Regions from separate parts of the Alteromonas sp. CI.11.F.A3 genome, predicted to be linked through region 1. Evidence: predicted binding sites of a transcription regulator. Region 1 holds the regulator's gene; each other region holds the start of a gene.
What was found. Region 1 encodes FliA, which starts transcription of late flagellar genes. Its sites were predicted from a motif close to CTAAAGNTNNNNNNNNNNNNGCCGATA; they were not measured.
Positions count from the first base shown of each region.

Region 2: R1T43_RS15015 (flagellar protein MotY) is a predicted target of FliA. The motif match lies at 1,250-1,276, and genes of this name have one in related genera.
Region 3: R1T43_RS17750 (DUF3530 family protein) is a predicted target of FliA. The motif match lies at 726-752, and genes of this name have one in related genera.

Region 1 is NZ_CP136708.1:3,611,166-3,613,439, reverse strand. It holds gene R1T43_RS15605 (MinD/ParA family protein) at 1-785, shown strand, start outside; gene R1T43_RS15600 (RNA polymerase sigma factor FliA) at 782-1,513, shown strand; gene cheY (chemotaxis response regulator CheY) at 1,550-1,933, shown strand; gene R1T43_RS15590 (protein phosphatase CheZ) at 1,968-2,274, shown strand, end outside.
Region 2 is NZ_CP136708.1:3,477,453-3,479,726, reverse strand. It holds gene R1T43_RS15025 (peroxiredoxin C) at 1-242, shown strand, start outside; gene rnt (ribonuclease T) at 418-1,074, opposite strand; gene R1T43_RS15015 (flagellar protein MotY) at 1,392-2,198, shown strand.
Region 3 is NZ_CP136708.1:4,137,640-4,139,913, forward strand. It holds gene R1T43_RS17745 (pseudouridine synthase) at 1-616, shown strand, start outside; gene R1T43_RS17750 (DUF3530 family protein) at 784-1,632, shown strand; gene R1T43_RS17755 (hypothetical protein) at 1,769-2,092, shown strand; gene R1T43_RS17760 (AmpG family muropeptide MFS transporter) at 2,211-2,274, shown strand, end outside.

The DNA of each region.
Region 1 (2,274 bases):
GTGGCGTTGGTAAGACAAATATTACGCTAAACACAGCTATTGCTATGGCAAAGCAGGGAAAGCGGGTAATGGTATTGGATGCAGACTTAGGTCTGGCCAATGTGGATGTAATGCTAGGATTGCGCGTAGAGAAAAACCTCTCTCACGTATTATCTGGTGAGTGTACCTTGGACGATGTACTCGTTACGGGCCCTCACGGTATAAAAATAGCACCAGCCACATCAGGCTCTCAATCAATGGCAGAGCTATCACCAACGCAGCATGCAGGGCTCATTAGAGCTTTTAGCGAATTGCGCTCGCCCATTGATGTACTTATTGTGGATACCGCAGCAGGTATTTCCGATATGGTGCTAAGTTTCTCCAAAGCCTCTCAAGATATTATGGTGGTAGTGTGCGATGAGCCCACTTCACTCACTGATGCCTATGCGTTAATTAAAATTCTTAACCGAGAGCACGGTGTTTTTCGCTTCAAAGTGGTCGCCAACATGGTCCGCGATGTTAGAGAAGGTCAGGAGCTTTTCAGTAAATTATCTAAAGTAACAGGGCGATTCTTAGATGTTGCGCTAGAATTGGTAGCAACAGTTCCTTTTGACGAGAACATACGCAAAGCAGTACGTAAACAAACGTCAATTGTAGATGCTTACCCAAGTTCGCCGGCAGCCTTGGCAATTAGCCAGCTAGCAGCCAAAGCAGCATCATGGCCTATTCCTGCGCAACCAGGTGGTCATTTAGAATTTTTTATTGAACAACTAGTAGCAGATAAAGCAGTAGGAAGTCAGCGTTGAATAGCAAAGCAGCCGCTTATCAACAGCAAACGGACAAGTCACAATTAGTTGAGCGTCACGCTTCGCTGGTGAAGCGAATAGCACACCACTTAATGGCGAGATTACCAGCCAGTGTTCTTGTCGATGATTTAATCCAGTCAGGTATGATTGGACTGCTAGAAGCTGCACGAAATTTTGACGGTTCCAAAGGTGCAAGTTTCGAAACCTTTGCAGGTATTCGTATTCGCGGCGCCATGCTTGATGAAATAAGAAAAGGTGATTGGACGCCTCGCTCTGTTCATAAAAACGGAAGAGCAATCACCGAAGCAATCTCTCAAGTTGAAGGTGAAACAGGCCGAGACGCGCGAGATGTTGATATTGCAGCTAAAATGAATGTCAGTATGCAAGATTATCATCAAATGCTTAACGAAGTGAATGCTGGGAAATTGGTGGGTATTGAGGACCTAGGTGTTTCTGAAGATGTTATTTCTACAGAAAAAAACCGAGGCAGCGACGCACCGTTAGAAGATTTGATGCAAGGGGCTTTCCAAAAAGCGCTAGCACATGCTATTACTACATTACCCGAACGGGAAGCGATTGTACTTTCTTTATACTATGATGAAGAACTGAACCTTAGAGAAATAGGGGAAGTTCTTGATGTTAGTGAATCGCGAGTGAGTCAGATTCATAGTCAGGCCATGTTAAAACTCAAATCACGAATGAAATCGTGGCAAGTTGACGAAGAATAGAAATTAATAACAATTAACCCCTCATTGGAGGCTATTTTGGATAAAAGTATGAAAATTCTCGTGGTTGACGATTTTTCTACCATGAGACGTATCATAAAGAACCTGCTAAAAGATTTGGGTTTTGCCAATATCCAGGAAGCGGACGACGGTAACACCGCGCTGCCTATGCTACAACAAGGTGATTTTGACTTTGTTGTAACAGATTGGAATATGCCAGGTATGCAAGGTATCGACTTATTACGCGCTATACGTGCCGACGATAAGTTGAAGCACCTACCGGTTCTTATGGTGACAGCAGAAGCGAAGAAAGAACAAATCGTTGCCGCAGCGCAAGCTGGTGTAAACGGTTATGTTGTAAAACCTTTCACTGCCGCTACGTTGAAAGAGAAATTAGACAAAATCTTCGAACGTTTAGGTTGATCCAGACGCTCACCAGAGAAATGAGGTTTACTGGATGTCGACAAATGAAAGTGTCTCTATAACGCTCGAAGAAGCCAAAAAATTGGTAGCGTATCTTGAAGAGGGCGATAACGCATCAGCGAACGCCGTCTTAGAAGCCGTTTCGATGAAAGAGTCCATTGAGCTCTTTGCTGAAGTTGGTAAATTAACGCGTCAACTTCATGATTCGTTAAATAATTTCCAAATCGATGAACGTATTAAAAATTTAACCGTTGATGACATTCCTGATGCGCAGACGCGACTGATGTACGTTATCGAAGAGACGGAAAAAGCGGCCAATACCACTATGGATGCTGTTGAAG
Region 2 (2,274 bases), 130 kb from region 1:
ATGGCGTGGCATTTAGGGGGTCTTTCCTGATTGATGAAGAAGGCCAGGTCCGTCACCAAGTGATTAACGACCTTCCACTAGGCCGCAATGTAGATGAAATGCTTCGTATGGTTGATGCGCTTGCATTCCACCAAGACCATGGCGAAGTTTGCCCAGCGGGTTGGACACAAGGGAAAGCGGGTATGGATGCTTCACCAGAAGGCGTGGCTAAGTACCTTGCAGCAGAAGCTGACAAGTTATAATAGGCCGAAAGTATCTACAAAAGCCTTTAAAATAGGCATTTCGGCTTGTTAAACAGGCTTTATGCAAATCCGTTTATCCAATACTAAAACAGCGCCATTCGGCGCTGTTTTTTTCTATTGAATAGATTTTAATTTGAAGCGCTTGCCGCTAAGGCAGCATTTCAGGCGTTGCATATCAGCAAGGCTCATCAGGGCAGATAGGTTCACCTGCTAAGGGCCAGCCGCCCAGTGCTTTATAGCGATTTACCATAAAGCAAAAAAGCTCCGTGGTTTTTTGCGCATCGTATAATGCGCTGTGGGCTTCTTTTTGATCGAACTCAATGCCTGCCGCTCTGCAGGCTTTAACCAAAACAGTTTGGCCTAACGTTAAACCGGCAAGGCTGGTGGTATCAAATGATACAAACGGATGGAAAGGCGTGCGCTTAATGTTGCAGCGAGCTATGGCTGCGTTCACGAAGCTTTGATCGAAAGTGGCATTATGCGCCACAATCACCGAGCGCTGGCAATCCGCATCTTTTTGCGCTTTACGAATACCTTTGCACAACGACTTCATTGCTTCACTTTCTTCAATGGCACCGCGCAGGGCACAGTGAGGGTCGATACCGTTAAACTCTAGCGCTGCAGGTTCTAAGTTCGCGCCTTCAAAAGGGTCTACATGGTAATGAAAAGTTTGGTCGGGATAAATCAGGCCATCTTCTTCCATTTTTACCGTTACGGCAGCAATTTCAAGTAAGGCATCGGTCCCAGCGTTAAAACCGGCGGTTTCAACGTCGATAACAACAGGGAAGTAGCCCCTAAAACGATGAGGAAGGGAGTGGTGCAACTCAGACATAGTTTCTCTTAGCAGGTTCTTTGGTTACGTAACAAAGCTGTATCAACATAAAAATGCTACAAAAAGTGCTGGGATTATGGCAAGGATAACCCACGGTATCCAGCCTGAATTTCAATGTGGGGCGTAAGAAACCTGAAATGAGGGGCATAATTGATGGTATTAATGGTATAGAAGGCTAAACTTTTCTACACTAAGGACGATATATTCTGTAAGCGCCTTTTTGTTAGGTATGGTTTATCAGTTGAGTGGGTATAGTTGTGAAGCGTAAATTCGGTTTACTTATTCCGTTGTTTTTTACTACGGTCGCAAGCGGTGCTATGCGTCAGTATTCTGCTACGGTAGAAACGTCAAACTGGGAAGTGGTTGATGCATCGCGTTTGCAATGTACATTGAACCATCCTTTACCCGGCTACGGCGATGCCATGTTTACAAGCGTGGCTTCTAAACGGCTTAATATGGAATTTGAGCTAGATATGCATTTATTGCCTAACCGCTTCGATGTAGCTGCTGTTTATTCTGTACCGCCAAAGTGGATGCCAGGTGTTGCGCCTAAAACCATCGCCGATATGACATTGCGCACGCAATATAATGGCGACCTTCCACAAGACGCTGCATGGACTATGCTAAGTGAACTCGAAAAAGGTTTCTGGCCCACCATTTATTATCAAGACTGGTACAACGAATACGATAAAGTGAGTGTTGCATTAAACGCCAGTAATTTTTCGATGGTGTATAGAGACTTCGTTAAGTGTGTGTCTAACTTATTGCCTTACAACTTCGACGATATTGCCTATACGGTGTTGTCGTATCAGAAAAACAGTACCGAACTGACAAAGTATTCTCAAAAGCGCCTAACAATGATTGGGGAATACCTAAAAGAAGATAGCGATTTAGAGTTAGTCTTGCTTGATGGCTATACCGATAGTTATGGCGGGCGATGGAACAACGAACAATTATCTATACGCCGAGCCAATGAAGTAAAAAGCTACTTAACGACCATTGGCGTGCCCGATGACAGAATTCAACTGACGGGACACGGCGAGAAGCGTCATATCGCAAATAACGATACCCGAGAATCACGAGCACAAAATAGGCGGGTAGTCGTGCGTTTATCTAAATCTTAGGGTTATATAAAACCTAAATGAAATCTATAAAAAAGCGGCTTAATAGCCGCTTTTTTTGTGAAGTGAATAATCTACT
Region 3 (2,274 bases), 530 kb from region 1:
CACTGTGGTGCACAGGCTAGATATGGCGACATCGGGCATTATGGTGATGGCGCTCAATAAAGAAAGCCATCGGCATATTTCAAAGCAATTTGAACTACGCAAAACCAAGAAGCGCTATTTTGCTCGTGTTTTCGGCCACGTGAAAAGTAACAAGGGGGAAGTGAACTTACCCCTTATTTGTGATTGGCCTAATCGCCCAAAGCAAATGGTTGATTATGAGCGAGGCAAAAAAGCCCTAACCCACTATGAAGTGGTAGACGTAACGCCAAGAGCATCGCGTATCACCATTAATTCAGCCACTAGCGCTAATACTCCCCCTGATATAAGCCCCGGCTTTAGCACTACGAGTGAGCAAAGCGAAACGTTAGTGGCCTTGTACCCGGTTACAGGGCGCTCCCACCAACTCCGTGTGCACATGCTTGAGTTAGGTTACCCTATCTTAGGTGATAGGCTTTATGCGCATCCACAAGCCCTAGGTATGGCCGAACGTTTACAGCTGCATGCAGAAAGCTTGAGCTTTGCGCATCCTTCGTCTGAAGATTGGCTAACGTTCCAAACGCCTATTCCGTTTACTGGTTATACACACTACTCCCCCGCCCCACTATCTATCGATTGAAATTCTGGGCTATAGATTGAGACTTTGTGGCACTTCTTACCTATCTGTTTCACCTGCTTTCATTAAAGCGGTTAATTAACCCAGCGCTAAAAAATACTCTTGGTTCGAACTGAAGTTTTCAAAGGTTTAGCCGATAATTAAAGTGTTGAATGCTTTATTGGTACGCCATGTTACATTTATTTCGTTTTCTCGTGGTGGGTTGCAGCTTTATGTTTTCGATGGGATATTTTGTGCCTGGTGCGCAAGCCCAAAGCTTGTATGAGGATATCACCCACGCTTTTTTACCCGACGACATTACCTATGTAATGGCTGGGGAAATCCGCGTGCCTATTTTTGAGAGCTCTTCAGCATTGCCTATCTCTCGCGGTGCGGCCATTATTTTAGCTGATGCCTCGCCCACCGGACTCTCCATTGGGGATGCACGTCAATTAGCCAGCTTACTCAATGAAAAAGGTTGGCATGTGGTGGTTAGCCCAGTTTCATTGACGCTAGAGGAAGACCCTGACCTACCCGTCGATGAGGCTATTCACCCGAAAGCTGACAGTCGGCTTCAACGACAAAATTACGTATCGTCCAGCCAGCATCTAACCATCTTAATCAATGCGCTTAATACTCACCTTGAAAGTCATCAAGGGTTTAGAATGAACATTGCCTATGGAATGCAGGCTGCACAATTGCTGGATTTAGGTTCTAAAGGCATTATTCCCTCACCAGACACTTTAGTCGCCATCACCCCCTTTTGGCCGAATGACGACATAAACCGCGCTGTACCAGAATTTATTGCAGGCACTGAATTTCCGGTGTTAGACTTATCGATTAACGGCACCAATCCATGGGCGTTGCAAACGCAAGCAAAACGAAAGCAACTTGCCACCACTTCCCTTAAGCTTCACTACAGACAACAGTCTCTATTCACGCAAAATTCAACCTTTGGTCTAATGGACAATGAGAATAGCGCTAAAATTCAGCTAATTGCTGGCAGCGTTCTTGGATGGGCTCAACATTTAGGCTGGTAATTAGAATCTAAACCAATTAGTCTAATTTACAGTTTAAAACAGTAACCTATCTCATTTGCCTTGGGTTTTACAAGGTATCACTGGGTGTTCTGAACTATAATTCTTTTTAATCTTTAATAACGGCGGCTGTGTGTCTATGACTGTTCAAACATTCGTAAACAAAAAGGCCAAGCAGCTGTGTTTTTATCTGAGGTCATTTTGGCAAGGAGAGCTTCCAGTCGAGGAGATTGAGCTATTCTTTTGGGATAGTATGGAAGAGTGGGGCCAGATAGAGTACACATTTACCCAACCTTACACCTATAAGGAACGGGTCTTTTGGCATTTGCTCCATCAAGTCCATTTTTGGCAAGAAGATAAGTTACGTTCAGATAAATATCTTGTCGATGAGTTAATGAACTGTGTATTGTTTTTAGAAGGCAAAGGGCACTGCCCCATCGATTGTGTTGGTATACGCCCCTAGCAACTTTCTTTATTTATCAATTTATTAGTGATTCAACCCTTTATCGTTCGTTTTCATTGAAACTGAAGCGTGATCATGGCTCAATACGAATGGATCACGCTTTGGCCATGGAACGCATTTGTTAGACTCTCTCAAAACTTATCAAGACAGACGTTACCTTAGTATTTTTCTATTTGGCATTA